Regions from separate parts of the Geomicrobium sp. JCM 19055 genome, predicted to be linked through region 4. Evidence: riboswitches for the same ligand, from Rfam matches in the RefSeq annotation. Region 4 holds a riboswitch; each other region holds the start of a gene.
The links. Region 4 has a riboswitch for S-adenosylmethionine ahead of JCM19055_RS05940 (ABC transporter substrate-binding protein). Riboswitches for the same ligand answer to the same signal wherever they lie in the genome.
Positions count from the first base shown of each region.

Region 1: it holds a riboswitch for S-adenosylmethionine, as region 4 does, so the genes downstream of both, metK (methionine adenosyltransferase) here and JCM19055_RS05940 (ABC transporter substrate-binding protein) in region 4, are expected to answer to the same signal.
Region 2: it holds a riboswitch for S-adenosylmethionine, as region 4 does, so the genes downstream of both, JCM19055_RS04585 (5-methyltetrahydropteroyltriglutamate--homocysteine S-methyltransferase) here and JCM19055_RS05940 (ABC transporter substrate-binding protein) in region 4, are expected to answer to the same signal.
Region 3: it holds a riboswitch for S-adenosylmethionine, as region 4 does, so the genes downstream of both, JCM19055_RS07010 (methionine biosynthesis PLP-dependent protein) here and JCM19055_RS05940 (ABC transporter substrate-binding protein) in region 4, are expected to answer to the same signal.

Region 1 is NZ_BAXL01000017.1:91,731-99,169, reverse strand. Features, by position in the region: gene JCM19055_RS15480 (ABC transporter permease) at 1-126, opposite strand, end outside; gene JCM19055_RS15475 (ABC transporter ATP-binding protein) at 123-1,073, opposite strand; gene metK (methionine adenosyltransferase) at 1,185-2,456, opposite strand; SAM riboswitch class I at 2,629-2,740, opposite strand; gene JCM19055_RS15465 (DCC1-like thiol-disulfide oxidoreductase family protein) at 2,829-3,191, opposite strand; gene pckA (phosphoenolpyruvate carboxykinase (ATP)) at 3,369-4,958, shown strand; gene JCM19055_RS15455 (ABC transporter substrate-binding protein) at 5,203-6,075, shown strand; partial or broken gene JCM19055_RS15450 (ABC transporter ATP-binding protein) at 6,150-6,922, shown strand; gene JCM19055_RS15445 (ABC transporter permease) at 6,973-7,439, shown strand, end outside.
Region 2 is NZ_BAXL01000004.1:1,820-9,258, forward strand. Features, by position in the region: partial or broken gene JCM19055_RS04580 (LysR family transcriptional regulator) at 1-598, shown strand, start outside; gene JCM19055_RS04585 (5-methyltetrahydropteroyltriglutamate--homocysteine S-methyltransferase) at 617-1,720, opposite strand; SAM riboswitch class I at 1,844-1,946, opposite strand; gene JCM19055_RS27065 (hypothetical protein) at 2,300-2,452, opposite strand; gene JCM19055_RS04595 (bifunctional 2',3'-cyclic-nucleotide 2'-phosphodiesterase/3'-nucleotidase) at 2,657-4,549, shown strand; gene JCM19055_RS22775 (hypothetical protein) at 4,584-4,799, opposite strand; gene JCM19055_RS22780 (hypothetical protein) at 4,780-5,088, opposite strand; gene JCM19055_RS04605 (AraC family transcriptional regulator) at 5,085-5,789, opposite strand; gene JCM19055_RS04610 (HAD family hydrolase) at 5,863-6,501, opposite strand; gene JCM19055_RS22785 (hypothetical protein) at 6,503-6,703, opposite strand; gene JCM19055_RS31265 (PhnD/SsuA/transferrin family substrate-binding protein) at 6,900-7,217, shown strand; gene JCM19055_RS31270 (PhnD/SsuA/transferrin family substrate-binding protein) at 7,324-7,439, shown strand, end outside.
Region 3 is NZ_BAXL01000006.1:106,462-113,900, reverse strand. Features, by position in the region: partial or broken gene JCM19055_RS23075 (PepSY1/2 domain-containing protein) at 2-664, opposite strand; gene JCM19055_RS23070 (PepSY1/2 domain-containing protein) at 746-1,360, opposite strand; partial or broken gene sleB (spore cortex-lytic enzyme) at 1,379-2,388, opposite strand; gene JCM19055_RS28870 (methylenetetrahydrofolate reductase) at 2,542-3,012, opposite strand; gene JCM19055_RS28865 (methylenetetrahydrofolate reductase) at 3,009-3,380, opposite strand; partial or broken gene JCM19055_RS28860 (homocysteine S-methyltransferase family protein) at 3,582-4,249, opposite strand; gene JCM19055_RS07010 (methionine biosynthesis PLP-dependent protein) at 4,386-5,495, opposite strand; SAM riboswitch class I at 5,575-5,682, opposite strand; gene JCM19055_RS27200 (hypothetical protein) at 5,744-5,908, opposite strand; gene JCM19055_RS28855 (PrsW family glutamic-type intramembrane protease) at 6,041-6,223, opposite strand; partial or broken gene JCM19055_RS28850 (PrsW family intramembrane metalloprotease) at 6,282-6,437, opposite strand; partial or broken gene JCM19055_RS07000 (asparaginase) at 6,581-7,439, opposite strand, start outside.
Region 4 is NZ_BAXL01000005.1:87,362-94,800, forward strand. Features, by position in the region: partial or broken gene JCM19055_RS05925 (type III polyketide synthase) at 1-642, opposite strand, end outside; gene JCM19055_RS05930 (glycine betaine ABC transporter substrate-binding protein) at 792-1,679, opposite strand; gene JCM19055_RS05935 (hypothetical protein) at 1,989-2,183, opposite strand; gene JCM19055_RS27145 (hypothetical protein) at 2,567-2,743, opposite strand; gene JCM19055_RS05940 (ABC transporter substrate-binding protein) at 2,773-4,152, opposite strand; SAM riboswitch class I at 4,242-4,345, opposite strand; gene JCM19055_RS22950 (hypothetical protein) at 4,540-4,749, shown strand; gene JCM19055_RS22955 (polysaccharide deacetylase family protein) at 4,743-5,165, shown strand; gene JCM19055_RS28705 (hypothetical protein) at 5,146-5,277, shown strand; partial or broken gene queF (preQ(1) synthase) at 5,302-5,798, opposite strand; gene queE (7-carboxy-7-deazaguanine synthase QueE) at 5,816-6,532, opposite strand; gene queD (6-carboxytetrahydropterin synthase QueD) at 6,529-6,954, opposite strand; gene queC (7-cyano-7-deazaguanine synthase QueC) at 6,954-7,439, opposite strand, start outside.

The DNA.
Region 1 (7,439 bases), on a different contig from region 4:
CGCTTCTCCTAGAATAATTGAAAAGACCGTAATTAAAATGATCGGAACGACTAGCAACAAAAGCATCGTAATAAAATCACGACTCATTCTAATTCCAATGAACCGAATCGTAGCTAGTTCTTTCATGAAGGATCATCCTCTCCATCACGAAGTTGTTTGCCTGTAAGTGTTAGAAAAACGTCTTCTAAATTTGGCTTTTCTGCTTGAATTCCGACGACACCACTCGTTTCTTTCACGATTGAGAGTGCCCGATCAAGGTTACCTGCACCCGCATTTGAAATGATTTGCACGACTGATCCGCTCACTTGTACTTGCTTAACACCTTCCAAGCCTCGTAAACGCTCGATTGGTATCGTTGACACATCGTTTACATCAATGAAGATTTTCTCTTCATGCTGAATGTTTTTAATTAATTCATCCACCGTACCTTCTGAAATCACCTGTCCTTGATCAACGATGACAACCCGTGTAGCAATCGATTGAACCTCTTCCATATAATGCGTCGTGTACAAGATGGTCGTGCCTTGTTCTTTTAGCTTTCTGACCGCGTCTAGAATATGATTTCTTGATTGCGGATCAATGCCAACGGTTGGCTCATCCATAATTAGAAGCTTCGGACGATGGGTAAGAGCACAAGCAATGTTCAATCTTCGCTTCATCCCACCTGAGAATTTATTTGGCGATTGCTTTGCCTTTGACGATAGTCCAACGAACTCAAGCGCTTCTTTGACCCGTTGCTTCTTCTCTTCACCCTTCAAACCGTATACGCCTGCAAAAAACTCTAAGTTTTCTTTCGCCGTTAATTCCTCAAATACGGTAATCTCTTGCGTAACGAGACCCATTTTCTTTTTATTTTCATGGTGAAATACCGCTCCCTCTTCCCCGAATAGTTGAATCACGCCTTTATCAAAAGGAATAATCCCCATTAAACATTGAATGAGCGTCGTTTTCCCTGCACCGTTCGGTCCGAGCAAACCGAGAATTTCCCCTTCATGAATATCTAAATCAACATAATCAAGAGCAATTTGATCTTTATACCGCTTCACGATGCCTTTGATTGATGCAATTGTCATTTGTTTCACCATCCCAATTAGATTACCTTTAGTATGTAACGTTCTTACATCAATAAGTAGTGACATCTGTCATTAGATGAATGTCATAGCGGCTTATAAGGAAAACCTATACTACACAACAAAAAAAGCCTTGTCATAATGACAAGCTTTTACATCGTCTAGATGTTTGCTGCTTTTTTTGAGTTGGTCTGCTTTATCCGTACGTTCCCATGGTAAATCAACATCTGTACGGCCAAAATGTCCGTAAGCTGCGGTTTGTTTGTAAATCGGAGTACGTAAGTCGAGCATTTTAATAATGCCTGCAGGTCGCAAGTCAAAATGACTTTCAACGAGCGTAAGCAATTCACTTTCACTTACTTTACCCGTACCAAACGTGTTAATCGAAATGGAGACAGGCTTTGCAACCCCAATCGCATAAGCCAATTGAACTTCACATTTCTCTGCAAGTCCAGCGGCTACGAGGTTCTTCGCAACGTAGCGTGCGGCATAGGAACCCGAACGGTCAACTTTTGTTGGATCCTTTCCAGAGAACGCGCCTCCACCGTGACGAGCAAATCCGCCGTACGTATCAACAATAATCTTTCGTCCAGTTAAACCTGCATCTCCTTGAGGTCCACCAATCACGAAGCGTCCTGTCGGATTAATAAAGAACTTCGTTTTTTCGTCGACCCACTTTTCTGGGACAATCGGTTCAATCACATGCTTTTGCAAGTCACGCTCAATTTGCTCAAGTGTTGCTTCTGGATGATGCTGTGTTGAGATAACAATCGTATCGATTCGTACTGGTTTGTCATCTTCATCATACTCAATTGTCACTTGCGTTTTACCATCAGGTCGTAAGTAATCTAATGTGCCGTCTTTACGGACCTTTGCTAATTGACGAGCAAGTCGATGTGACAATGAAATTGGCATAGGCATATATTCTTTCGTTTCATTGTCCGCATAACCAAACATTAACCCTTGATCGCCAGCACCGATCTCTTCAATTTCTTTGTCGGTCATTGCGCCTTCGCGAGCTTCGAGTGCTGCGTTAACACCTTGAGCAATATCAGGAGATTGCTCATCAATCGCGGTAAGGATTGAGCACGTTTCAGCATCTAAGCCATACTTCGCTCTCGTGTACCCGATTTCAGTTAACGTTTCACGAACGATCTTTTGAATATCGACGTATGTCGTTGTTGTAATTTCACCAGTTACTAAGATCATTCCGGTGTTGGCTACTGTTTCACATGCCACCCTTGCGTTTGGATCATGTCGTAAAATTTCATCTAAGATTGCATCAGACACTTGATCACAAATCTTGTCTGGATGGCCTTCTGTTACAGATTCTGACGTAAAAAGCGACGCCCATTTGCTTCCATGATTCTCCTCCTTATGAAACACTGTATTACTTTATATGTTTGAAGTGCCCTAGAGTGCGTGTATCGACTCAAAACACTTCATTTCCCTTTATGGCAAGGACCATAAAGAATATAAGGGCGAGTTGTATCGTATGATTTCATGAAAAAAAAGCCCTTCACCGATGAGGGAAGGGGCATTACCTTTCACCTTTCGCCTCTTATCTTGCAAAACAGATGATGTTTTGCCAGGTTGGCACCTTATCTGCATGACTACAGATGGTTGCTGGGTTTCACAGGGCCTGTCCCTCCACCTTCTCCTGATAAAAGCCTACCAAGTAAATATAACGGCAAACGCGAAGAATTGCAAATCTCGACAAGTGAATTAATCAAATCGTAGAATTTTCTGTTCTATTGACTAAGAAATGTCGATTTTGCATTGATCATGATTGCAATGTTGCCCAATGATTGGCCGATTTTCGGCAATCTTCCTATATAATCCTTTGCCAATCACGTTAAATGGTCTCATGTTTATGATGCGCATCGGGTACTTTAATAATGCGTGTTCTTCCAGTAGCCTAATAACGCCATCAAAACCACGATACACGTACGTCGAATTGATTAAAACATGCATTTCTTTCGTTAAATCAGTCGATTGAACAAACGGATATTGTTGTTCTAACTCAGGTTCATGCAGATCCACCCATTTAACATGGTTAAACTGGTCGTAGGTTTGGATCACACGCTTTGTTTTTTTGACAAATCGTACATTGTTGATCATAAAAGACGACACATGAGTCCATAGTTGATCACACCTTTTTTATAAAATCCACGTTAAACATGACACCTTTGTGAAATCGAAAAATAGTATAGACTATAAATCAAAATGTGTTATACTAATTTCAAATCAATTCAACACTTTCGTTCCGTGATTATTGTGAGAAGGAGTTTTGCTACTATGAGTACCGTATCTTTTGAGTCTGCACTGCAACACTTACTGAATGGAGATCACATTGAAACTGATCTTCCTGAATCGAGATTAGTGGAAAGAGCACTCTCACGAGGCGAAGGTGTACTAACAAAATCTGGCGCATTTGCAGCCACTACAGGTTTGTACACAGGTCGATCACCTAAAGATAAATTCATCGTTGATGAACCGTCTGTACACGATTCCATTGATTGGGGTGTCGTAAACGCTGCGGTTGATAAAGATGTATTCTCTAAACTATATCGTAAAGTGCTTCACTATTTAGGTCAACAGGATGCACTTTTTGTTACTAATGGATACGCAGGCAAAGACACCGACTATCGTCTTTCTCTTCGCGTTGTAAATGAATTTGCTTGGCACAACCTTTTTGCACGTCAATTATTCATTCGTCCTGAGGAGAATGAACGCCCTGCTGAAGAAGAGAACGGATTTACAATTGTCTCAGCACCAGGATTTAAAGCGGATCCTGAAGTGGACGGCACACGTTCTGAAGCATTTGTTCATATTTCGTTTGAAGAGCGAATCGTATTAATTGGTGGTACTGAGTATGCCGGCGAAATGAAGAAGTCCATCTTCTCTATTATGAACTACTTGTTACCTGCTCAAAACGTTTTACCGATGCACTGTTCTGCTAACACAGGCAAAGAAGGCGATGTTGCACTTTTCTTCGGTCTTTCTGGAACAGGGAAAACAACACTTTCTGCAGATCGTACGCGTTTTCTAATCGGTGACGATGAGCACGGTTGGTCTGATAACGGTGTATTTAACATTGAAGGTGGTTGCTACGCTAAAACCATTAACCTTTCTAAAGAAAAAGAACCAGACATTTACGATGCCATTCGCTTTGGCGCAGTGCTCGAGAATGTCGTTGTTGATGAAGAGAGTCGTAAACCAGATTATGATGATGGTTACTACACGGAGAACACACGTGCAGCTTATCCACTTGAGCACATCCAAAATGTACTCCCTCAAGGTGTTGCCGGTCATCCGAATACAATTATTTTCTTAACTGCTGATGCATTTGGTGTATTGCCACCAATCAGCCGTCTAACAAAAGAACAAGCAATGTACCACTTCTTAAGTGGGTATACGAGCAAGCTAGCAGGAACTGAGCGTGGTGTTACAGAACCTGAAGCAACGTTCTCAAGCTGCTTTGGTGCACCGTTCCTACCAAGACATGCATCGGTTTATGCAGAGATGCTCGGTGAGAAGATTGACCAACATGAAGTGAATGTATTCCTCGTCAATACGGGTTGGAATGCAGGTGGTTACGGTTCAAGTGATCGTATTCCATTGAATTACACGCGTGCAATGGTGCAAGCGGCACTTGAAGGTGAATTGACGAACGTTCAAACGAATCAAGACCCGATCTTTGGTCTTCATATTCCAAAGCGTGTACCAGGCGTTCCTGATGAAGTGCTTCAGCCGAGGTCAACTTGGGACGATCCTAAAGCCTACGACGAGAAAGCTTCACAGCTTGCGAAGAAGTTCAAAGAGAACTTTGAACGTTTCTCTCACGTTTCTGATGAAATTCGTAACGCTGGACCTACCTTTAAATAAATTACACATGTATAAGAACTTCCAATAATTCATTGGGAGTTCTTTTTTTGTTTTACACACCTCTATACAGGCGATCGCATAAGATATTGCATCTATGGAAGTAGAGGGGACGAATGTACATGAAACGTGCGGGGAAATTCGCTTTGCTGTCTGTACTTAGTGGTTCATTAGTACTTTCAGCTTGTGGGGATGATCAATCAGTAGAAACGTTAGAAGTAGCAGAAGTTACACGTTCGATTTTTTTATGCACCGCTTTACGTTGCGGTGGAAGAAGGATTTTTTTGAAGAGGAAGGGCTAGACGTCGACATTACGACGACTTGGGGTGGAGATAAAACGATGACTGCACTCCTAGCAGACAGTGCGGATATTGCCCTCGTAGGTGCTGAAACGTCGATTTACGTGCATGCACAAAACCCGATGGATTCAGTCGTAAACTTTGCAGCCTTAACTCAAACTGACGGAACGTTTCTCGTCTCACGTGAGCCGATTGACGACTTTAGTTGGGAAGATTTAAAAGGGACGACATATTTAGGTCAACGTGCCGGGGGAATGCCGCAAATGGCTGGGGAATTTGCGCTTGCCTCAAACGGCATTGACGTAGAGGAAGATGTCGTGTTGGACCAAAGTGTCGACTATGCAAACATCGCTGCAGCATTTGCAGCTGGTACGGGCGACTTTGTTCAATTATTTGAGCCTACTGCAAGTGAATTTGAACGCGAAGGTGTCGGTCATGTTGTCGCTTCATTTGGTGAAGAGTCCGGCATCTTACCGTATACAGGGTTTATTACGAAAGAGAGTACCGTTGAGAATAACGAGGAAGCGCTCGTAAAGTTTAATCGTGCACTATACAAAGCACAACAATTTGTGCAAGAGGAAGATAGTCAAGTCATTGCCTCTTCCATCGAGCCTTACTTTGAAGAAACACCTGACGATTTAATTGCGCAAGTCGTCGATCGCTACCGCGACCAAGATTCCTACGCAATCGATCCGTATATTGATGAAGATGGCTGGGATCACTTGCAAGATATTATGGAAGCTTCAGGCGAATTACCTGCACGTTTTGATTACGAAGACCTCGTAAATACAACCATTACAGATCAAGCGCTTCAACGTTAATGATAAACGGGGGCTTCTGAGCGTTCTCAGAAGCCCTTTACGATGAGTACCGATAAAAACAAAGGAGGTACCGAATGGCACTGCTAAATCTACGTCACGTAAAAAAACACTTTTTCACACAAGAACATGTCGTTGAGGCAATCCGCGAGATTAGCTTTCAAGTAGAAAAAGGTGAATTTGTATCGATCATTGGGCCAAGTGGTTGTGGCAAGACGACCGTTCTTTCAATGATCGCTGGCTTAACCTCACCATCAAGTGGCCAGATTGAATTAAGCGGTTCAAGTGTGACAGAACCTTCCGCAGAGATCGGCTACATGTTGCAGCAAGATTATTTGTTCCCGTGGCTTACCATCGGAAAAAACATGACGATTGGTCTTGATGTAACAAAAATGAAGACAGTTGAAAATAAAGAGTATGCCCTTGACTTGTTAGAGCAAATGGGGCTTTTAGATCGGGTCGATGACATGCCTCATGAACTGTCAGGGGGATGCGCCAACGAGTCGCACTCGTTCGAACATTAGCTACGAAACCTTCTCTTCTGCTATTAGATGAACCCTTTTCCGCTCTAGACTTTCAAACAAAACTGAAATTAGAAGACCTCATTCACGATACGTTAAAAGCTCAAAAGAAAACGACCGTACTCGTTACCCATGATATCGGAGAAGCCATTGCCATGAGCGACCGGGTCGTCTTGCTCGGACATCGACCTTCCTTCGTACAAGAAATTTTTACAATTCCAGATGAATTACGTGAGTTAAAACCTCTACAAGCGAGAAATCATCCGACGTATCAAACATGGTTTCAGAGGATCTGGAAGGAGTTAGAGTCCCTTGAATCAACAAGTTAATTCACAGTTCACAAAGCACTTACGAATGAAAAAAACGAGAGCGTTGGCAAATTCGGCTTACCCAACTTGCCATTTTGATTGCGTTTTTTGCACTTTGGGAAATTGCGAGTCGGATGTATTGGATTGATCCACTGTTATTTAGTTCACCTTCGAGTGTGTATTCCGTTTTTGTTTCGATGATGCAAAGTGGAGCACTTCTCACCCATACGGGTGTCACATTGTTCGAAACGATTATGGGATTCCTCATCGGTACGATTGGCGGTGTGTTAATCGCTGCTATGCTTTGGTGGTCACCCTTTCTCTCTCGCGTGTTAGACCCTTACCTTGTTATCTTAAATGCCATGCCTAAGGTTGCTCTTGGTCCGATCCTCATCGTAAGCTTTGGTCCAAACATGAGCTCAGTCATCGCTATGGGTGTTCTTATTTCAATTATCGTTACAACCCTTGTCATCTATAGCGCATTTAAGGAAACTGATGCGAACTTAGTCAAAGTGGTTGATACGTTTGGTGCATCAAA
Region 2 (7,439 bases), on a different contig from region 4:
TCTCTTCTCTCATTAGTTCATTCATCGAAGACTTCCCGCTCATCGACTTACGCTTAAGTGAGGTTGGAAGCATCGCGATAAAAAAAAGGCATTACTGAAGGCTCACTTGATGTTGGGTTCATTTGCAATGTTCCTTTGCAAGGGGAAGATTTTGAATGCAAGCAAATTCTTCATGACCCCCTTGTAGCGGTCATGCACCACGACCACCCATTATCGTTAAATGAACACATTCCTTTGAAAGCACTTGAAGAAGAACACTTTGTTCTTTATCGCAATGACTTTTCATTGCATCGCTCAATTATTGAAGAGTGTTTACGACAAGGTTTTTTTTCCAAACGCTGTATGTGAGAGTTCTCAGAAAGATTTTATGCTACAAATGGTTGAAGCGAAGCTCGGGATTGCCTTACTTCCTGAACATATCGCAAAAACGATGCAATCCCATGTACTTTCTTATGTTCCACTAGAAGACAATCCGCTTCACTTAGAGCTCGTGATGATTTGGCGTAAAGATTCATACTTACCCTTTGCTGCACGAACATTCATTGAAGAGGCCAGCTCATATTATTCAACCGCACAAAAAGAAGCTAGGGGCTCCTAGCTTCTTTTGTGGTTCGTGTTAGTTTGTTAGCTCTTTAGATAGTTCAACAATATAACGTAGTTTCTCCCACTGCTCTTCTTCCGTTAAGATGTTACCGTGATGAGTCGATGCAAAGCCACATTGAGGGCTTAGACAAATTTGCTCTGCAGAAACGTGTTGTTTCGCTTCTTCAATACGTTCTTTAATCGTCTCTTTATCTTCAAGTTCCCCATGCTTTGATGTGAATAAACCGAGTACCACTTGTGGGCCATCACTCGGAATGTGATCGAGTGGACCGAAGTCACCAGAACGATCATCGTCGTATTCTAAGAAGAAGCCGTCCACATTTTCTTTGGCAAACAATGTGGGTGCAATCTTTGCGTAGCTTCCTTTAAAAGCCCACTTTGAACGATAGTTTCCACGGCATAAGTGCGTCGTAATCACTAAGTCTTCTGGTTTATTTTCAAGCACCGCATTTGCTACTTTTAATGCGTGTTCAATTAAGTCTTCTCTTGAATAACCACTATCATTAAACGGAATGTCATCTGAATTAAGTCCAGCGATATACACATCATCGAGTTGCAAATAACGACAACCCGCATCATAAAATGCTTGAATAGCATCGCGGTACGTTTGAACGATGTCTTCTGTGTACGCGTCTAGGTCTGGATAAATGTCTAGATTACGAATTCCCGCATTAAACAATTGATTCGGACTCGGAATCGTTTGCTTTGCAACTGCACGATCTCCGACAATTTCTTTGAACTGAATAAATTCTTTTACGTGCGGGTGATCTTCGTTAAATGAAATCTTACCAATCACTCTTACATCATAACGCTCTGTTTCCTCGCCTTTGAATTGGAAACCATGGTCAGGCACGTAACCTTCGATTCCGTTTAAGTGCTCAAGAAAATCTGTATGCCAAAAACGACGGCGGAACTCTCCATCTGTAACAGCTTCTAGACCCACTTCAATTTGCTTATCAACAACTCGAGTAATCTCTTCGGTTTCAATGTTGTATAACTCTTCAGCGGTAATGTTACCTGCTTGAAAATCTTTTCTCGCAATATGAATTCGTTCCGGACGTAATAGGCTTCCTACGTGATCTGCTTTAAATGGTGCGTGCGTTGCTGTTTTTGTCATGATAATCTCTCCTCTATGTGTGTAGTCTCCTAGTTTTAAGCGATCAATCAACAATCGTTACGAACAAAACCCCCTCTTCTTGTAATAAGAAGAGGGGGTAAATGGTTGCCATTCATCCGACTCTTCTCATCTTTGTAGTATCGCTACTACTGGAATTGGCACAGTACTTAAAAAGTCCGCTGCCGAGGTTTCAAAGGGCCAGTCCCTCCACCTCTCTAGATAAGAAAAATGAATTCATTGAATTTATTAAATCTAATACTAACATCCACAAAATGATTGTCAACAGAAAAGTATATTTTTATTGAATATTATTTCAATGTAATTGTTTCGTCAGTAGGTATTGCCGGTCATTCATCGTTTTCACGTTCTTTTTGCTTTTTGTCACGATTATAGGTTACGAGTTCTTCTGATTTTACGTTCTCTTTATCTTTTTTTCGTGACCATTTCTTCAGACCGAATCTTCTTACCAGATAACTCTTCTGATTTTACTTTATGTTGATCAGACATCTTCTTACCTCCTTGTTGCACTCATCGTTACAATTCAGCTTTGACGTCTAAGCTGCATTGTATTCCATGAACTTATAGTAGATTGATTCCATACCTGACTAAAGCCAGAATGGCGATTACGATCAGGATGACTACTGTAAAAATAAACATGCCATAGAAGACAGCGCCAACACCGTGAGCAACATCGAGCCCGACTTGTTTTAATAAATGTCTTATTCTACTCAATCGAAAACACCTCAACGATTAGAACTTAGTTCATTAAATTATAACAACGAAACGCTATAGACATAACCTTTTGCGCCAATTATTTGACTACAACTCATTCTTTTCGCTTAGCCATCGTAGTGCAATCCTCTTGATCGTCCTCCCAGTTATTGTTCAATCAGACGAACGTTGCTACCATAATGGGTGAAATCAGGAGGGGATTTTATGGGAAAAACAAAAAGATTTTCCATTTTTATGGGGAGCACCTTACTCGTTGGGATGCTAGCAGCCTGTGGGGATGATGAGGAACAATCGGCAGATCCAGTCGATGAGGAAACGAATAACGAAACAAATGAAAGCGATTCAACAAGTACATTTACTGTGTTTGGAACGACTGATATTCATGCTCACCTTTTGCCTTATGATTATATGAATGATGAAGAAGACTCAACAATTGGATTAACGAAAGTATACTCTCTTCTCGAAGAACTTCGTGAAGAGTATCCAAATCATATGCTTGCGGATAACGGAGATACAATTCAAGGGAGTATTTTAGGCGATATGCCTGCCCAAATTGAACCACTTGCAGATGATGAGTCTCACATCGTGATGGATGCGATGAATGAGATGGGATACGACGCAGCTGCACTTGGAAATCATGAATTTAACTTCGGTCTCGATTTCCTTGATGAGACGATGGAAGATGCAGATTTCCCATGGTTATCGGCCAACGTTGTTGAGCCTGGCACTGAGACGCCTGTCTATGAGCCGTACACCATTGTAGAACAAGAAGTGGACGGTGAAGTGCTTAATGTAGGCTTTATCGGGTTCGTTCCACCACAAATTATGAGTTGGGACGCTGCACACCTTGAAGGTGAAGTCGAGACGTTAGAAATTGCAGATGCCGCTGAGAAATTTGTGCCACAACTTCAAGAAGAAGGTGCAGACCTTGTCATTGCACTTGCTCATACAGGCATTAATGATGGCGATCGTATGAGTGAAAATGCCGCACTATCCATTGCTGAAGTTGATGGCGTGGACGGAATGTTACTTGGGCACCAACATAACCACTTCCCAAGCGAAGACTATGAAGGTGTTGACGGTGTGGATGTAGATGCAGGAACAATCCACGGGGTACCAGCAATGATGCCAGGCTCTTGGGGAAGCCACCTCGGCGTGTTAGCTTTTGAATTAGAGAATGCTAACGGAGAGTGGAATGTCGTTTCAGCGACTTCTGAAATTCAAAGCACTGAAGATCAACCTTCACACGAGGGACTTGAAAACCTCGTCATGGATGCTCACGAAGCGACGGTAAGCTACGTAAATAGCCCCGTTGGCGAGATTACTGACGATATCCATACATTCTTCGCACGTGTTGAAGACAATGAAGTTGTACAGTTAATTAATGACGCACAACTCGATTATATGGAACAAATGCAAGCAAGCGGTGAACTAGAAGAAGACGTTCCCCTTCTATCAGCTGCTGCCCCGTTTAGAGCAGGACGCGGTGGTGACTTTACGTATGTTGAAGAAGGTGACGTTGCCATTCGTGACATGAATGACGTTTACGTCTTCCCGAACACATTGCACGTCGTTGAAGTGGACGGCGATCAACTGAAGAACTGGTTAGAATACTCTGCCCTTAACTTCAATCAAATTGATCCAGATGAAAACAATGAGCAAGCATTGATTAATGAAGACTTTGCAAGCTATAATTTTGACGTCATCGAAAACGTTACCTACGAAATTGATGTCACGCAAGATGAAGGTGAGCGAATCGTTGACCTACAACATGAAGGTGAAGACGTAACGAGCGATGACCGTTTCTACGTCGCGACGAACAACTACCGTGCTGGTGGCGAGGACCATCTTGATAGTTCAGTAGAAACTGTCCTTGAGACGACGGACGAGAATCGCCAAGTCATTATTGACTACATCGTGAATCATGACGGTGCCTTGAACGTTGAACGTAGCAACAACTGGCAGATCACGCCATTTGAATCTGCTGGAGAAGTCATTTTCGAAACTGCTTTAGAAGCACAAGACGCAAGTGACGATCACGAACGTATTGAATTTATCGAAGAAGACGGCGACGGCGCAACATTTAGCTTCAACTAAAGAAAAGGGGACAGTCCCCCACCACTGCACAGAATTAACGCAGTGGGGGACTGTCCCCTCTGTTTGTCATGAGTAGAAATTCAACGTCTGTTTCGCCGTAATTCATGAATGTCATTTCGGTGTTAAATCCGAACTTCTTGTAGAGAGTAACGGCTCGTTGATTCCACCTCGCAACGCTTAACCGAAAGAATTCTGGCGCATACAATTCTTCACCTACGCTAAGTCCGAGTTCAAAAAAACTGAAGTCCATACCCTTGCCCTGTGTATACCGGATTCATACCTAAGCCAATATCGATTGGGCGTTGATCGTCGTAACACCCTTCTCGCTTTCCACCCGGTACTTTTGCACTTTCACCATAGCAATAGAAACCAAACACATCATCTTCTGCTGTTACAACAACATAGTAGTTACCGTTAAGCAATTCATCTTGTTGCTCTTTACTCTCACTCAAACTGTATAAAGAGTACGGAGGTTCATATGTCCAACTCATAATAATGGACGCCTCTCGCTTACTCATCGGCAACACATTTAGCTTCATCGCTTTATCCTCCGATACGATGTAGGAGTTACTCCAGTCACTTTCAAGAACGTTCTGCTAAACGTCGAGCAGTACGTATACCCGACTTGCTTCCCTACTTGAGCAATGGAATGATTCGTCTCAATTAATAAATCCTTCGCCCGTTCAATTCGGTAATCTTCCAAGTAGACCCGAGGCGTTTTCCCCGTTTTCTGCTTAAACCATTCTACATAATACACAGGATGAAAATGCTCTATGGACGCCAAACTTTCTACTGTAATCGGTGAAGAAAACTGTTCATGAATATGAGCAATTGATGCGTATTCATGGGTAGATACTTTTTCTTTCATTATAGCAACAAGGTGAGGAAGTAAGTGGCCTTTTGCTTGATTTGTATTCTCGAGTAGTAGCTGACGAATCGCGTGCCAGGATTGATCTTTCTGAAACCTTCGCTCACTTCGCAAGTCTTTCGTATCAACGTAAAACTGCGGAAGATCGACGACTAGAAATTCGTTATAGCCCTTGCAGTAAAACGAATGTTCCAAATTCTGAGGGAGTAGTACAATGCTCTTATCCTTCAACGTCAGTTTCCCATTTACCGTCTCAATTTCCATAGAGCCTTGTAATGGAAATAAAATTTGCGCATACGCATGACGATGTGTGTACGGTTCTTCCCGATACGTTCGCCTCTCACAAATCATCGATTGATTGTCTGCTCCCAAAGCCAATCCTCCTCATTCTCTCATTACGTTACAGTGAGCGAAGCTCTCATGCCTACCATTCAATCAAAGCGCATTAGACTTCTTTCATTTCTTCGATTAATTCACTAACACTCGTTACTTTACGATCGCCATAAGCGACAGCACCATTATCAAGATCAATATAAATTGCCTTCATTCCCTCTGCCTTTGCAGGAATAATCTCGTTTAAATAATTGTCCCCAATGCTTAGTGTCTGTTCAGTAGTCACATTGTACCTTTTCATAATCGAGATAAAGTGCGCCCTCGTCTCCTGTGGCTTCATCGCATTTGTAACGACTTCGTGAAACACGCCTTCTAAATGAAGAAGCTTGAGCAAACGCTCTACATCATCATCTGTACTGTTCGTAAGTAAAACAATTGATTTCTTCTCTTTCAATGACAATAATCCTTCACGAAGTCCTTCGATAACCGATAGTGTAAACGCATCCGTTGCCATAAACTCTTTCGTTTTATGATATGCCGGCTGAGGATCTTTCACACCGTAATGTCTCGCCGCTACATTTGGGAGCCACCATCCATCACCGATTGCAATGACCTGGTCGAAATCGTACTCTACTGGCCCTTCGTGAATCTCTCTCCAGGTGGAGTCTGCCACTTTCTCCCCTTCCCATGTTACGACACGCTCAATGTTTCCTGTAAAAGGGTCGACGTCTAAAACCCAATCGTTTTGCACATCATAAGCCTTTCCAATTGAAACTGCGTGATTTCCTTTTTTTCATATGTTCATAGTCGCTAAAAAACGACAGCTTGTGCTCTTCGATGACTTCCTCTGATAACGTTTTGGCATAGTAATCGAAATGATCAGTATCTTCATATAATGTTCCATCAAGATCAAATATAATCAGTTCACTTTCTTTAAAAAGGTTTGTCTCCATGTTGTCCCCTCCTATGCTTTGATTATAAAGTAAAGGATTTTGTTGATATCGTCAATTTTTCCTATGTAAATTGTTAATTTGCTCTAGATTTAAACAATTCAATATAAAAAACATGAAATATTGTGGTAGAATAGTGGGGGTTATTACCAATCATGTTGGTAAATCTTACATATTACGGGAGGGGGAAATCGTCATTATGAGAAAATTTACCATTGCAAGTACAGCAGTGCTCATGACTACGATTTTAGCAGCGTGCGGAACAGGGGCAAGTGACTCGCCTGACACGCTTTCTATGGGGTTTGTTCCATCACAAGATGCCGATGAGTTGGCAGATACTGTCCAACCATTAGCAGATCGCTTATCAGAAGAACTTGGTATGGAGGTTCAAGCAGAAGTTGTTACGAACTATGTTGGTTTAGTCGAGGCTATGGGGAACGACCAAGTCGACATAGGTTCTTACCACCACTTGGATTTGTTCAAGCAGAGCAACTACACGATGTTGAAGTGCTATTGAAATCCGAACGTTTTGGAGATTATGAATACTTAGCACAATTCAACGTTCGTGCTGACAACGATGAGATTGACAGTATCGAAGACTTAGTGAACTCCGAAGGCCTCGTTTGGCATATGGCGATACGTCATCTGCTGCCGGATTCTTGTTCCCAGCTAACGAATTAATGGATGCTGGCGTTGAAGATCTTAACTCACAGTTCCAACATTCTCAAGTCGGTGCACA
Region 3 (7,439 bases), on a different contig from region 4:
ATTAGATAACATCAACATCATACACTGGTTCTGCTTCTTGCATTCGTTTGACTTCTTCTTCAAAACCTGTGTCTGCATTTAAATAAATGCGATACGTATCGCCATTCATCGTCGCAAAGATTTCGTACGTTAGCACTTCGTCACCGTTTTGATTTTCAATAACAGCTAAATGCTCTTCTCTAGACTTTAAGTTCGGATGCAATTCATCAAGTGCATCGTCAAGTGTTAACGCTGGACTTAAGTCATGGCGTTCACGATGATTTGCAAAGTAATTGGCACCTTTAAAACCGACAAGGTCACCATCATCTAGCGCAATTTCAACGATGAGCGCATCTGGATAAAGACGAACATCGTCTTTTACAGGTACAAACTGGAACGTACCAATCGTATCGTATTGCTTACTATCCACGAGTTGAACGTCAGTAATACCTTTATCCTCTAGAAATTCTTTCGCTCGCTCTGACGCATCATTCAATCCGATTTTCGGTTCAGTGATATCTCTTGATTGTAATGCCCAAACCGGTAAACCGCCCCGTTCAGTCATATCAATCATATAGTTGCGTTCGCCATCAGAATCTTCAATAACGACTTGATAACCTTTGTATGGCATTCCTTCACCTAATTTTTCTGCCTTCGCATCGACAGTATTAGGAAGATCCAAAAACGCCTTCGCCTTTTTTTATAATTTCTTCTTCTGATAACTCTTCTTTATCTTTGACTACTTTCGCTAGTCGTTTATTTACATCTAATGAAAAGCCAGCATCATCGTTCCAATTGTTTTCAGAGAAACCTTTTGCTTTTTGATCAATCGATTTGAATGACGAAACCATCGTCCTTCGCCAGGGTTTTGCTCACTCATTAAATCTCGTTCTACGTCAGACCAACGGAAATCGTTGTTCAACGCTTGTGCTTGCACCGTGCGAAGATCATGCTTAATTTCTTTCGCTTGACTGTAGAAGTTCTCGAGTTTGTCGTATTCTTCATCTGTTAATGGCTCTTCACCTCGATCACGCACAGCTGTCTCATACGAGAATTCCGCAACGTTGGCTAAGTATTGATCCGTTTCTTTCGCAGGAATCATACCGAGTGGCAGCTCGCCCATCTCATTGTGAGCTAATGAAGATATTCTCCAAACCTCTGCAAGAGAACCTGAAAATTGACTCACACCGTTCGTTGCTAACGATGCACCTAATTCATCTTCTAATTGATCCATATGGTAAGACAATTGGTGGAAGGCGCGCTGATAGTTGTTTTCATGACTAATTGCCAAAGCTTCTTTCTCTTGATGCGTTTGATATGCAAAGATTCCAGTACCGAGTAATGCTACTGACAATACTGCAATGGTTATCGCTCGAAACATCGTGGTCCCTCCTTTAACTTAATTTGCAAACACATGCTTACCGATTTGGGTAATCGTCGGTCGTCCGAAAATCCACCAGACGTTGCCGTTACTGGGTTATAATAATACGTCGCACCATTAGACGGGTCTTGACCGTTAATCGCATCAAGCACAGCTTTTCTCGCTGTTTCATCTGGCGTTAAATAGATTTGACCGTCAGCGACCGCTGTAAACGCTCTTGGTTCAAAGATGACACCGCTTGCGGTATTCGGAAACTCCGAATCGTTCATCCGATTAATAATTACCGCTGCAACAGCTACTTGACCGACATAAGGTTCTCCACGCGCCTCACCATAAACCGCATTTGACATAATCTGAATATCGTTTTCAGAAAACCCATCAGGTACGTTTGTTGCTTTTTGAATGTTGGCCTCATTGTTTTGTTCTTCAGGCACTTCTCCACCTGTATCTGGTTGCTGTTCAGGCGCTGCCTCTGGTTGACCTTGTCCTTGATCTTGGCCTTGACCTTGTCCTTGTCCTTGTCCAGATTGTGCTGGCGGTTGACCTTCATTACTTGACGTTCCACCGCCACCACTCGCTCCTTCTTGATTTGAAGGTTGACCAGATTGTCCACTAGTGGCGCCGCCACCTTTACTTCCTTTTGGTCCTTTTTGAATTTCTAGTGGCGTTGTTCCGTAATGGGTGAACTTACGGCCGTTTTCTAACGCTTCATGCACAAACTGTTCATCGTAGTTTGTCGTTTTGTTTAATCTCGCTTTCAAATCATCTCCAACGAGACCGTCAACTTCCATCCCGAATGCTTCTTGGTATTCTTGTACACTCCAATACGTTCCCCATCCGAATACACCGTCAATTGTATCGGTGTAATAGCCAATGTATTGAAGTCTAGCTTGAAGTTCTACAACGTCATCTCCAGTAGCTCCTTTTTGGATCACTTGATCACTAAAGGCTTCACTCGTCTGAGGAATTGAGAGCAAAAGTGTTGCGGTTAACGCGGAAACGCTTAGTATTTTTGCAGATTTCAACATCAATGAATTCCTCCTTTTACTTTGAATCTTTTTATATGATGGTGTTAGTTTTCAAATCTATGGAGAATTTTATTCATAAAAAAACAACCGTACAAAAGTACAGTTGTTCATAAGAAGATACCTATCGATATAAATCATCTGCATAAACACGTGTTACGTCATGACTGACGACGTTTTAATAAGTGATCTTGCATGTTCTACTAGCGCTGTAGACATGTGGTATTTAAGAAACGGTGTCACGATATAAACTTTACCAAAAAGTTCTATACACGTTTGTTGTAACTCTTCGGCAATTCGAAGGCCTTCTTCTTCTCCTTTTTGGGAATCACCGAGCGTTTTTTGCATACGGGAGCGTACGGTGTCACTAAGGGATATTCCAGGAACTTCATTATGAAGAAACTCCGCATTCCGTTCGTTCACAAGTGGCATAACACCAATGAATATTGGAATCGACAGATGTTTCGTATAGTCTCGTAGCCGTTTAATTTGCTCTTTGTCATACATCGGCTGCGTCATAATAAAATCCGCACCTGCTGCTATTTTCTTCTCTAATCGTTTAATTGCTTTCTCAAGATTCGATACATTCGGATTAAACGCTGCCCCAACCGTAAATGACGTTTTCACACCGAGAGGACGCCCCGAATAGGAGTAGCTTCATTCATCCCTTTTAACATTGCAATTAAATCAAAGGATGTTAAATCGTAGACAGAACTTGCACCTGGAAAATCGCCAACTTTCGTAGGGTCCCCTGTAATCGCAAGCACCTCTTTTACACCGAGCGTGTGTAATCCGAGCAAATGAGATTGCATACCAATCAAGTTACGATCGCGACAAGCGATATGAACGAGCGGTGATGCTTGTGTCTTTTGTTGAATGAGTGTGGCAGCTGCAACATTGTCTACTCGTGACGTTGCAAGTGAATTATCAGCGAGAGTTATGCTGTCCGCACCTGCATTCACTAACGCCTCTGCCCCTTTTAAGAAAACTGGCATCTTTGAAAGTGATTTAGGAGGATCGAGTTCAACGATGACATTCGCATCGTACACTTGCTGATTTGACTCATTTGCTTCTACTTGCTCGTCAGTTGCTTCCTCGATGACTACTGTTCGTTTCTCTAAAGGTGCAAGTCCTTTCAAACGCTCCTTTAAGCCACGAATATGTTCTGGCGTCGTCCCACAACATCCCCCAATAATATTAATGCCTAACTCGCGAAAAGAGGACGCTTGTGCTTTAAAGTAATTAGGATTCGATTGATAAACGAGCCTGCCATCTCGAATTCCGGGCAAACTTGCGTTTGGATACGCAGATAAAAACAAACCTTCTGGAATTTCAGTTTCTTTTAATGAGGTAATGGTTTGAGCAGGACCCATTCGGCAATTTACGCCAACTACGTTTGCTCCCTCTTTTTTAAGACGCTTTAGTGCTTCTGTTAACGTAATGCCACCGTGCAACACACCAATGTCCCTAACGAGACATTGGCAATAATCGGGATTGAGTGATGATGATTTCGGACGATGCGAACTGCGCGAATGAGTTCATATAAATCGTAGTACGTTTCAAGTAAAACGACATCTGGATTCTCACTTAACAGCGCAACGATTTGTTCAGTCACCGTTTCATCAATTTGGTCGTCTGTCCAATCGCTCGTTCTACCGTCTTTAATTCCACCGATTGTAGCTGCCACATAGACGTTCGGTTTTAAAGCTGCTGCCTTTTTCGCTAGCTTCATTCCTTCTTTATTAATTTTTGCCACTTGAAGATCAAGCCCGTACGTGTCTAACTTAATGCGATTGGCAGCGTACGTATTGCTTTGAATAATGTCAGCACCCGCTTGAACATACTCAAGATGAGCTTCATACACGAGTTCTGGAGCGTATAGGTTTGCTTGTTCAATTGATCCTGTTATATCCCGGCTATACAACAATGTTCCATTGCGCCGTCACCAATTAAGACCGTTTCCTTTAGCCTCTCTAAAAAGCTCATCTAAACTCCTCCAATCATCTCTCTACTTGAAAAGCTTGACGTAAATCCTCGATTAAATCTTCTGCATTTTCAATGCCACAAGACATCCTCATCAGGCAATCGTCTATACCAATTTGTTGTCGTACTTCTTTTGGAACGTCCGCATGCGTTTGCACTGCAGGATACGTCATTAAGCTTTCTACCCCACCGAGACTCTCTGCGAATGTAATAAGTTGCAACTTACGAAGAACCGGGTCTACGAGATCACTTGATGTGACTCGAAAAGACAACATCCCTCCTCGCCCTGGATAAAGGACTTCCTTGACAAGACTGTGCTCTGCTAGGAACTGCGAGACAATTCGTGCATTTTCTTCGTGTTTTTTCATGCGTAGTGCGAGTGTTTTCATCCCACGAACGAGCAGCCAGGAGTCAAAAGCACCGAGCGTCATTCCTATTCCGTTCTGGATATTAAAAAGCTTTTCAGCAATCGTTTCGTCATTCGTCGCAATGAGTCCTGCAACTAAATCGTTGTGACCGCCTAAATATTTCGTAGCACTATGAATGACAATGTGTGCACCTTCTTTTAGTGGCTGTTGAATGAGCGGCGTGTAAAATGTATTGTCTACAATAAGCAAAAGATTATGTCGTTTTGCAACATCAGAAAGTTCTAAAATATCCGCCTCTTGCATTTGTGGATTGGTCGGGGTTTCAATAAACAACGCTTTCGTTTGTGGTCCGATTAACGCTTCAAACGTTTCTAGATCACGAGGGTCCCCGTACTGGACACCAACGCCCCACTTTGGCCAATATTCATTAAACAGACGGTACGTCCCACCATACAAATCTAACGATGCGACAATCTCATCACCAGACTCAAATAATGACAACACTGCTTGAATTGCCGCCATCCCAGAACTACAGGCAAACCCACGAATTCCACCTTCAAGGTCTGCAATGCTATCTTCTAGAATTTCACGAGTAGGATTCCCTGTTCTTGCATAATCATATCCTGTCGTCTCACCAACTCCTGAATGACGATAGGCAGTGCTCATATAGATTGGTGCATTTACGGCACCTGTGCGTTCATCGCTTCGATTACCCGTTTGTACAAGTTTCGTTTCTGTAGTAAATGGTTGTTTCTCCACTGTTGATCCCTCCAAGTCCTTACAAATAAATAAAAGTGCCTTCTTCAGAGATAGAAAAAGACACTTTACGTGTATAGTTCTCTTATCTCTCGGACGATCACGTCCGTAGGATGTAGCACCTGACTCCATTTGGAGCTGGTTGCTGAGACGTCTTCGGTCCGAATCCCTCAGTCTCTCTTGATAAGATATTTTAATGTATAGTTGGTTCTTATACGATAACGCATCATCGTCCATCTTTCAAGTCACAATTATTCAGCAGTGGCTTCAATGACGAGATCATCTTCGTTCCCGCAAATGCATCGTTTAAATCCTGTTTCATATTCACCTTCGGCTTTTTGTCTTCCACGAAGAATATACTTTTCTCCACATTTCGGGCATCGTATGACTATGCGGTACCTCGTTTCTGTCGTCATGAAGCGACCTCCTATACAAATTTACTATTTTCATTTGCTTTCTTTACTTTACTTAATCCTAACCACCACAAGAAAATCATAAATAAAATAATAATGCCGACCATCCAGTCTTGTGTATAGGTTAACATAAGGTTAAAGGTTCCATGCAAGAAAATAGGGACGAGCAATGCGTAAACTAACCATATTTTTTTTCTTACCATCAATCATATAACGTGCGTTACCTAAATAATGACCCATAATCACTCCGAAAAGCGCATGGCCACTTACAGGGAAAAGAGCCCTGCCAAATGCCGTATGGACGCCTTCTGAAAGCAAATAAAAAAAAGTTCTCTAGCGTTGCAAACCCTAACGAAAGTGCGACACTGTACACAATACCATCGTACTTGACACTCCACGTTTTGAAACGATACATCGTAACGAGTAAGAAGAACCATTTAAAAAACTCTTCGATGAACGCCGTCTTAACAAATACGTCAGATAAACGGGATGTGAACACCCCTTCTTCAGTTAGTGCAAATTGAATTGCCATAATCGGAAAAACAATTAACATCCCCGTCACGAACGACCGGATAATATTTTTCCAATTCGCAGAACCGTAATCATTTCGCAAATAGAAATACGTAAGCAATGCAAAGGCTGGAGCTGAAGCTAGCGAAAGTAAAGCTAGAACATTCATCGCTCGAACGCTTGTTGAAGCGAATCTTGTCCTGTTGCGAGTAATACATACATTTTGATCTTTGCTTTCTTACTGCTATAGTCTTTACCAAGAATAACGTCATGATTCAACAAGTCATATGTACTACCTTCATATTCATAAGAAGGATACACTTCGCCTTCAACCGCACTCGTAGTAACGACAATCGGGATCTTCGCCTCTCGAATGCTCGGCATAAAGTTTTTTTGGAACTTGGCCACGCCCAACCCCTTCAAGTATGACAGCGCTCGTTCGTTCATCTTGTAAAACGAAATCAAGCAGTCGGTTTGTCGCACCAAGATGCACTTTTACAATTTCAATTTCATAAGACTTGCTCGGTTTATAATCGTCAGCTAAAACGTAAGCTTCTTTTGTAATTGGCTTTTGAAACAAATGCACTTGATCATTGTCTATAATTCCAAAGTAGCCATATCCAAACGCATTAAATCCTTGAATGTTGCTTGCGTGTTCTTTCCTTACATACTTCGCACTAAAGATACGCTCATTAAATATGACGACTGTTCCAAGGTCTTTTACCCGTTCGTCAGCGGCTGCAATCATTGCATTACGAAGATTTACGAATGCATCACTACCTACTTGTTCTGGGCCCCTTTGCGAGCCAGTAACAATAACTGGCTTTGACGTTTGGACGGTTAAATCCAAGAAGTAAGCCACTTCTTCAAGCGTATCTGTCCCAGTCGTAACGACCACTCCTGAAATGTCTTTTGCTCGAAGGTTTTCAACGACTTTCTTACGGATGTCCCATAAATCCTCATACGTAATATGAATCGAAGGCTTTGACAATACTGAATCAATTTTAAGGTGAATATCGAATGG
Region 4 (7,439 bases):
GGTAATGACTGGCATATATTTTTGCTTAGACGATACGTCTGTCCCCTGTAATAACGCACAAGCGATTCCATCAGAGAATAGCGATGTTCCAACAAGGTTGCTTTTTGAAACATCGCCTGTTTGAAAGGTTAAACTGCACAACTCAATGCAAAGAACGAGGACACGAGCATTAGGGAATGCACGACAATATTCGAATCCCCTCGATAATCCAGCTGCACCACCTGCACACCCTAAGCCCCAAATCGGAATACGTTTCGTATGCATGTTCATGTTCAGTCGATTCATGATTCGCGCGTCGAGGGTTGGAGTTGCAATCCCTGTACTCGTCACACAAATTAACGCATCTACTTCATCTGAATGAACTTCGGCTTTATGTAGACAATTCGTCACCGCTTCGGCACCTAATTCCACCGCACGTTCAATGAACTCGTTGTTTTTGTCACCGAAAGAGTGGGGTTGTTGATACCACTCAAGGGGCATGACGAATTGTCGCTCTTCAATATCTCCGTTATTAAACACACGTAAAAGACGGTCAATATCACTATATTTATCTTTGAATACTCCGCGCACAAGCGATGCAATTTGATCTTGTGAAACTGGATGTTTTGGCAATGCCGTAGCGACAGATTCAATAATAGCCAACCTCTACACCTCACTATTAGTCAATATGGGTAGAGTATCCCTCATTGGCAATTTTATGTATTGTACATTCGGACATTCGATGTAAAAAAAGTTAGTGCCTCATCCGGTCAAAGTATTTGACGGATGAGGCACTAACCCGTGATCGATGACTATTCATCTTGGAGTTCTTCAAATGAATCAATACCCATATACTTTGGAACCGCAACACCTGTAACTGCGCCGACTGAGTTCGGACCAAGATCTACAAAATCACCATCAAATTCTTCAAATAGTGGCGTTTGGTTTGGCATCCATGAAGCAAGAAGTGCGTCTGCTGAGTTTGTAGCTAATCCTGCATACATCATATTAACCGCTACTTCATTTAAATGCGGAGTATAACCAAGGTCTTCGAGCATAACAGCTGCCATGTTCGTTGCTGCTTGTGCATCAGACCAAGCTTCGAGTACAAATCGAACTTCCTCTCCGTCACCTTCTCCAACACCGTCTGTCCATTCTTCAACTCGTTCTGGGTGGTCTTCAAGCCATTCACGAGCAGCATCGTATGCACTCATCTCTTCTATGTCCATCAATGCCATTACTTCTTGTTGTTCATCCAATTCAAATTGAAACTGATCTAAAAACTGAAAAACATCAGGAAGGTCGTCTTCTAACCCATTACGCACTAGGGTATGAACGTCATTTTCTACCGTTACTACACCTTCTGGATCTTCAAGAAATTTTAATTCATACGCATTAAACTTCCAATGAGGTTGCCAAGCCGTAATAATAATAGGATCCTCATTCTGGTAAGCGGTATCAAGTGCTGCAACCATCGCACCTTCAGAACTGCTCGTAAGCGTCCAGTCATCCAAGCCATAATGAACAAGTGCTTCTTCTGTCGTATCCATCATGACAGAACCGGGATCGATCCCGATAATTTCATATTCTACTTGCTCACCGAGACTTGCCGTTGATTCTTCGTCCTCACTTCCATTTCCACAAGCAGTAAGTATGACAGCAGTGCTTAGAAATGCACTCATCATTGCGAATTTTTTCATTCGTTAAACCCCTCCTGTTGTTATGCAACTAAAGTCATTCATAAAAGTTATCACGATCATCTCCATTCCACAAACCTCATCTAAGGCGGTATTACCATTAAACCGATCATTCTGTGTAATAAGAGGACTTCCTCATCCCCATTGTCAGCAATCCTCAACGATGCTTCGTGCTTTGTACAATATGTCTTATAACCTTTAAATTTATGGAATTAATTAACAAGTAAGTACTTGATACATAAAAAAACGCAAGGAAAATCTAGGATGATTTTCCTTGCGCTTCTTGTTTTGGACAGTAGAGTCCGCTATTTATTATAAGTCGCCATCTTCGTCGTCTTCACCAAGTGGGTCTTCATCTTCTTCACCAAGTGGATCTTCGTCTTCTTCACCTAATGGATCTTCATCTTCAAGACCGTCGTCTTCAAGTCCATCATCTTCTAGCCCACCATCTTCAAGACCATCCTCTTCTTCACCAGGTGCTGGTTCAGCAGGAGCCTCAGTGTCCATGCCCGGATCTTCTTCTGGTGCTTCTTCACCGCACGCTGCTAGTAGTCCTACTGAAAAAAATTGCTGATAGAGCTCCGTAAAGAAGTTTCTTATTCATTGTTTAACACTCCTATATTATGAGGATCGTTATTGCTAACGGCTTGGCTTTCCTTGTTAGCTGAGTACATCATAGCAACTGAAATTTAAATCGCCTACCCTTTCTGACGTTTTTTGAAGATGCTATAGGCTTTACCACATTTGCGAAATCCTTTTGAAATCTCCGTGTCATCATTCTGATAACAACCCCCCTTTATCCAACACGATTCACACATTCCCCCAAACTTTCGCCAGATTTAGCAATAAAAAAAGAACAAGGACACGATCTCCTTGTTCTTCGCATGATCTTAATATTGATCTGTTTGAAGACGAACTTGACTTATATCAAATACACCAATTGGCAATGGAATGAATCCTTCCACATTCTCATGAACACCAACACGGAATGGATCATTGGCAATAAACACTAACGGTGACTCATCTAAGACGATTTGTTGAAATTCAGCATAATATTGTTCACGCACTTCAGGATCACTTTCTTCTCGCGCCTCATCTAACAGACGATCTGCTTCTTCGTGATCAAAAACGAACGGTTCCCATTCGCACCTTTGTTATCAGAATGGAAAACCGAGTATGTTGCATTGTCAGCGTCCCCAGTCACAGTCGTCCAACCCGCAATCGCCATTTCGTGTTCTCCCTCACCCATTGCACTTAAAAGCGCACTCCACTCACGCTGTTCAATAGAAATATCAATTCCAATTTGTCCAAGTTGATCTTGAATGTATTCCGCAGTTTGAATGTTGATTTGGTCGTTGTCACGCACGTAAAGCGTCGTACTAAACCCGTCTTCATATCCTGCAGATGCAAGCAGTTCTTGAGCTTCTTCAAGATCATAATCATTTTTATCTAAATCTTCCGTATGACCGAAGACACCAGGAGGAACCGGGCCATCAGCCGCACGACCATATCCTTCATAAATACCTTCTACAATCGTTTCTGTATCAACAGCTTTTGCAATCGCTTGGCGAACTTCAACTTGATCAAACGGTTCCACATCATTATTTAAGATAATAAAGTTCAATCTTGTACTTTCAACCGTCTCGACATCAGCATGGTCCATCGTTTCAATTTGTGATGTATTGACAGGCTCAATTTCGTCAATGACGTGTGCTTCATCATTGTTTAACATCGCAATTCGAGTGGACTGGTCTGGAACAATCTTGTATGTGGATGCTTCAATCTCAGGAAGCTCTCCCCAATACTCATCGTTGCGAACGAGACGCACCGATTCACCTTGGTTCCATTCATCTAACTGAAAGCTTCCAGTCCCAACTGGTTCAAGCTCTAAGTTGCGTTCACCATTATCGTGTTCTTCAATCGCCTTTGGACTAATCATTCCTCCACCGTCATGAGTGAGGTTCATCGCAAACGGTGCAAAGGGATACTCGGTTGTCACATGAACTGTATACTCATCAACGACTTCAATTTCATCAATCATGTCGTACATAAATGCTTTTGGTGAAGCAACTTCAGGGTCAATCACACGCTCTAGATTAATTTTTACAGCTTCAGCATTAAATGGTTCACCATCGGTAAACGTCACATCTTCACGTAATACGAATTCCCATGTCAAATCATCAATCTGTTCAAAACTTTCAGCAAGCTCAGGTTGTAATTCGATGTTCTCATCGTGATTAACGAGCTTATCATAAATATTCGTTCGAATATGTGTTGAAGCAGTATCATTTGAACCATGAGGATCAAGACTAATCGCATCATTGGCTACGGCAACAATAAGCTCGTCTCCTCCTGCTGATTCACCTTCATTACTAGAGCCAGAATTGCTAAGTTCATCTGTTGGCTCTGAAGAACACGCGGCTAATACGACCGCAACTGACGCAAACAATCCGAATTTCACTTTACTCTTATCCATGTTCATCCACCTTCTAGTTGTTATTAGAATATATGAAATTCACAAGAACAAAAAACTCCCTTTTCTAAGAGAAAAGAGAGTAGTATCCGTTCTTATCTCTCAGAACAATCGTTCTGATGGAATTAGCACCTTCCACTGACGTGGGGTTGCTGAGGTGTCATAGGGCCAGTCCCTCTACCTCTCTTCATAAGATTCTATATGTAGTTGATAGTGTTACTTTACTATGGGTTATTTGCTAATGCAAGCATTATTTTCAGAAAAACAGTCAATGTTCTGAAAGACATGTAAGACAAAACTTACACTAGCCTTATTTCTCTACTTTTTTTCTCGTATGAAATTTCATTGCACGGTGACACTATGAAAGGAAAAGAAAGGATGATACTCGTGATGAAACGATTTACACTTAGTATTCTTTGTACATTACTCATTGCTCTTTCGGTATTTGTTGATTCAATGGACGCAAGACAAGTCGGTTCGTTGCCAGGACTTGCTGATCAATATCCTGAACTTGTATTCGTTCGAGGAAATGATGCATCAAACCAGATCGCACTTACATTTGATGATGGACTGATCCTCGGTTCACGGACACGGTGCTGAACGCATTAGAAGAATTTGATGTACCTGCAACGTTCTTCGTACTCGGGCAACGAGCAGAAGCAAACCCTGATTATGTAAGACGCATCGTTGATGAAGGGCATGATATTGCCAATCATACTTATTCCCATCCAAATCTCGCTGACCTTACTGTTGATGAGATGGAACAGGAAATTAATCAAGCAGATGCTGTCATTGAGAATATCGTCGGTTTTCGACCACGTCTCTTCCGTCCACCATTTGGTAGTATTTCAGAAGAAGACGTTGTACGGCTCGGAGAGATGAACAACGTGGCGATTGGGTGGGATGTGGACCCCAATGATTGGCAAGAGATTCCTGCTGATGAAGTCAGTGAACGAGTCATCGCTGACACAACAGCTGGCAGTATCATCTTATTGCATGATGCGTCGACAGCCTGATTTGACGGTGAATTCACCAGAAGCATTACAAACGATCATTCCAGAGTTGCAATCTCAGGGGTATGAATTTGTGACGGTTAGTGAATTAATTGGTATCGAAAATCGCAAATAAAAAACCGCTGTTTAGCGGTTTTTTTTAACGATTTGTAATCGTTTCTGGATACATGTCATGGTAGAGCAGTCGTTGCTCTGCCATTTTTCGTATTTCGTCCCTGGCTTACCGTAATTTACGTACGGGTCAATCGAAATTCCGCCACGAGGTGTAAACTTACCCCACACTTCAATGTATCGAGGATCCATTAATTCCACGAGGTCATTTACGATAATATTCATCGCATCTTCATGAAAATCACCGTGGTTACGGAAGCTAAATAGATAAAGTTTAAGTGATTTACTTTCTACCATTTTCACATCCGGAATGTAGCTAATGTACACCGTTGCAAAATCCGGTTGTCCAGTAATTGGACATAGTGTTGTAAATTCAGGGGTATTGAATTTAACGAAATAGTCTCTCGTTGGGTGATTGTTCTCAAATGTCTCTAAAACCCCTGGGTCGTATTCAAACGAATACTTCGTACCTTGATTACCAAGCTGCGTAATCTCTGGTAAGTCTTCTTTTCCTCTACCAACCATCAATCAAATTCCTTTCTTTAGACGCCTTGCTTGTTGCCCCAAATCAACGTATGAATTTGAGGTAAAACACGGACGTTGTTTAGTTCTTTGTCTTCCATAACTGTATCAACAAGCCATTCATAGCGCTCCAAAAGGTGATCACGCAAACGAGTAGGTGCTCCTTCTTCTAAGTCGTCATTGCCGACTTGCAAATAGAATGCCATATTCGGATAACGTGCATGCACTTTTTTCGCGTAAGCCAAGTCGCCTTCATTGAAAATAACGACTTTTAACGACTGACTACCCGATGGTCTTGTTTGAAGCTGTTCACAAAAATAATCGAGTTTCTCCCAATCCGTAATCATCTTACTGCTCGGGGGCTTTGGGGAAATCGTAACATCGTCAATCTCTCGTAACCATTCTTGCCAAAAACTACCTTGTGTTTCAACCGCAGTGCCAATGTCTTGCGCTTTCAGTAGCTGAACGAGTTCACCAATCCCTTTATGAAGAGCAGGATTTCCACCTGAGATGGTTACGTGATTAAAGCGATCGCCACCGATCTCTTGCAACTTTGCCACAATTGTTTCTGGTGTCAGAGCATCCGCCTTTTGGCTTCCGTCCCACGTAAATGCCGAATCACACCATGCACAACTGTAATCACAGCCTCCCGTACGTACGAACATCGTCTTTTGACCTGCAACCATGCCTTCGCCTTGAACCGTTGGTCCAAATACTTCAAGTACTGGTATTTTCATCGATGTTCGCCTCGCTTTGGCCTGTAGATCGCATAGCTCGTAGGCGTTTCACGAACGATTACTTGTAAACAATAAGGACGATGCTTTTCTTGTGATAACAATTCATCAACAAGCTCCCAGATCACTTTCGCAACGACTTCAGTCGTTGGAATCCCTTCTGGAAACTCTGGATGTGTATTTAAGAGTGTATGATCAAAACGACCATGCACTTGTTTTTTTAGTGATTTAAAGTTAATTAAAAAGCCCGTATCATCAAGGTCATCACCTGCGACGGTAATGTTCACGAAATACGTATGACCGTGCATTTCTTTACATACACCTGCTCGCTCATCATCAATAAAATGCGCAGCAGCAAAATGCATGTCCTTGTTGAGTTCATACCGATAGTCATGGTGTACTTGTGGGTAAAATTGTTGGAGCATTAGTCATCCCTACCCTTATGATCGAGGTACTTTTGTAATCCTTGCATTCGTAACTCACATGCTGGACATTCGCCGCAGCCATCGCCTTGAACGCCGTGGTAGCACGTTAACGTGCGTTCACGTACGTAATCCAACTTTCCAAGATCATCTGCTAACTTCCATGTTGCTTCTTTATCCAGCCACATGAGAGGAGTATGAATAACGAAGGTGTTGTCAATCGCAAGATTGAGCGTTACGTTTAGTGATTTCACAAAACCATCACGGCAATCTGGATACCCACTGTAGTCAGTCTCACACACACCTGTGATAATGTCGAACGCACCTCGTTGCTGACCGAAAATCGTTGCGAACGTCAAAAAGAGCAGGTTTCTGCCAGGAACAAACGTACTAGGAAGCTCACCTTCGCCTCCGTCTGTTACTTCAATATCTGAACGCGTAAGTGCGTTAGGCGCAAGTTGATTGAGTAAATCCATATCTAGCACATG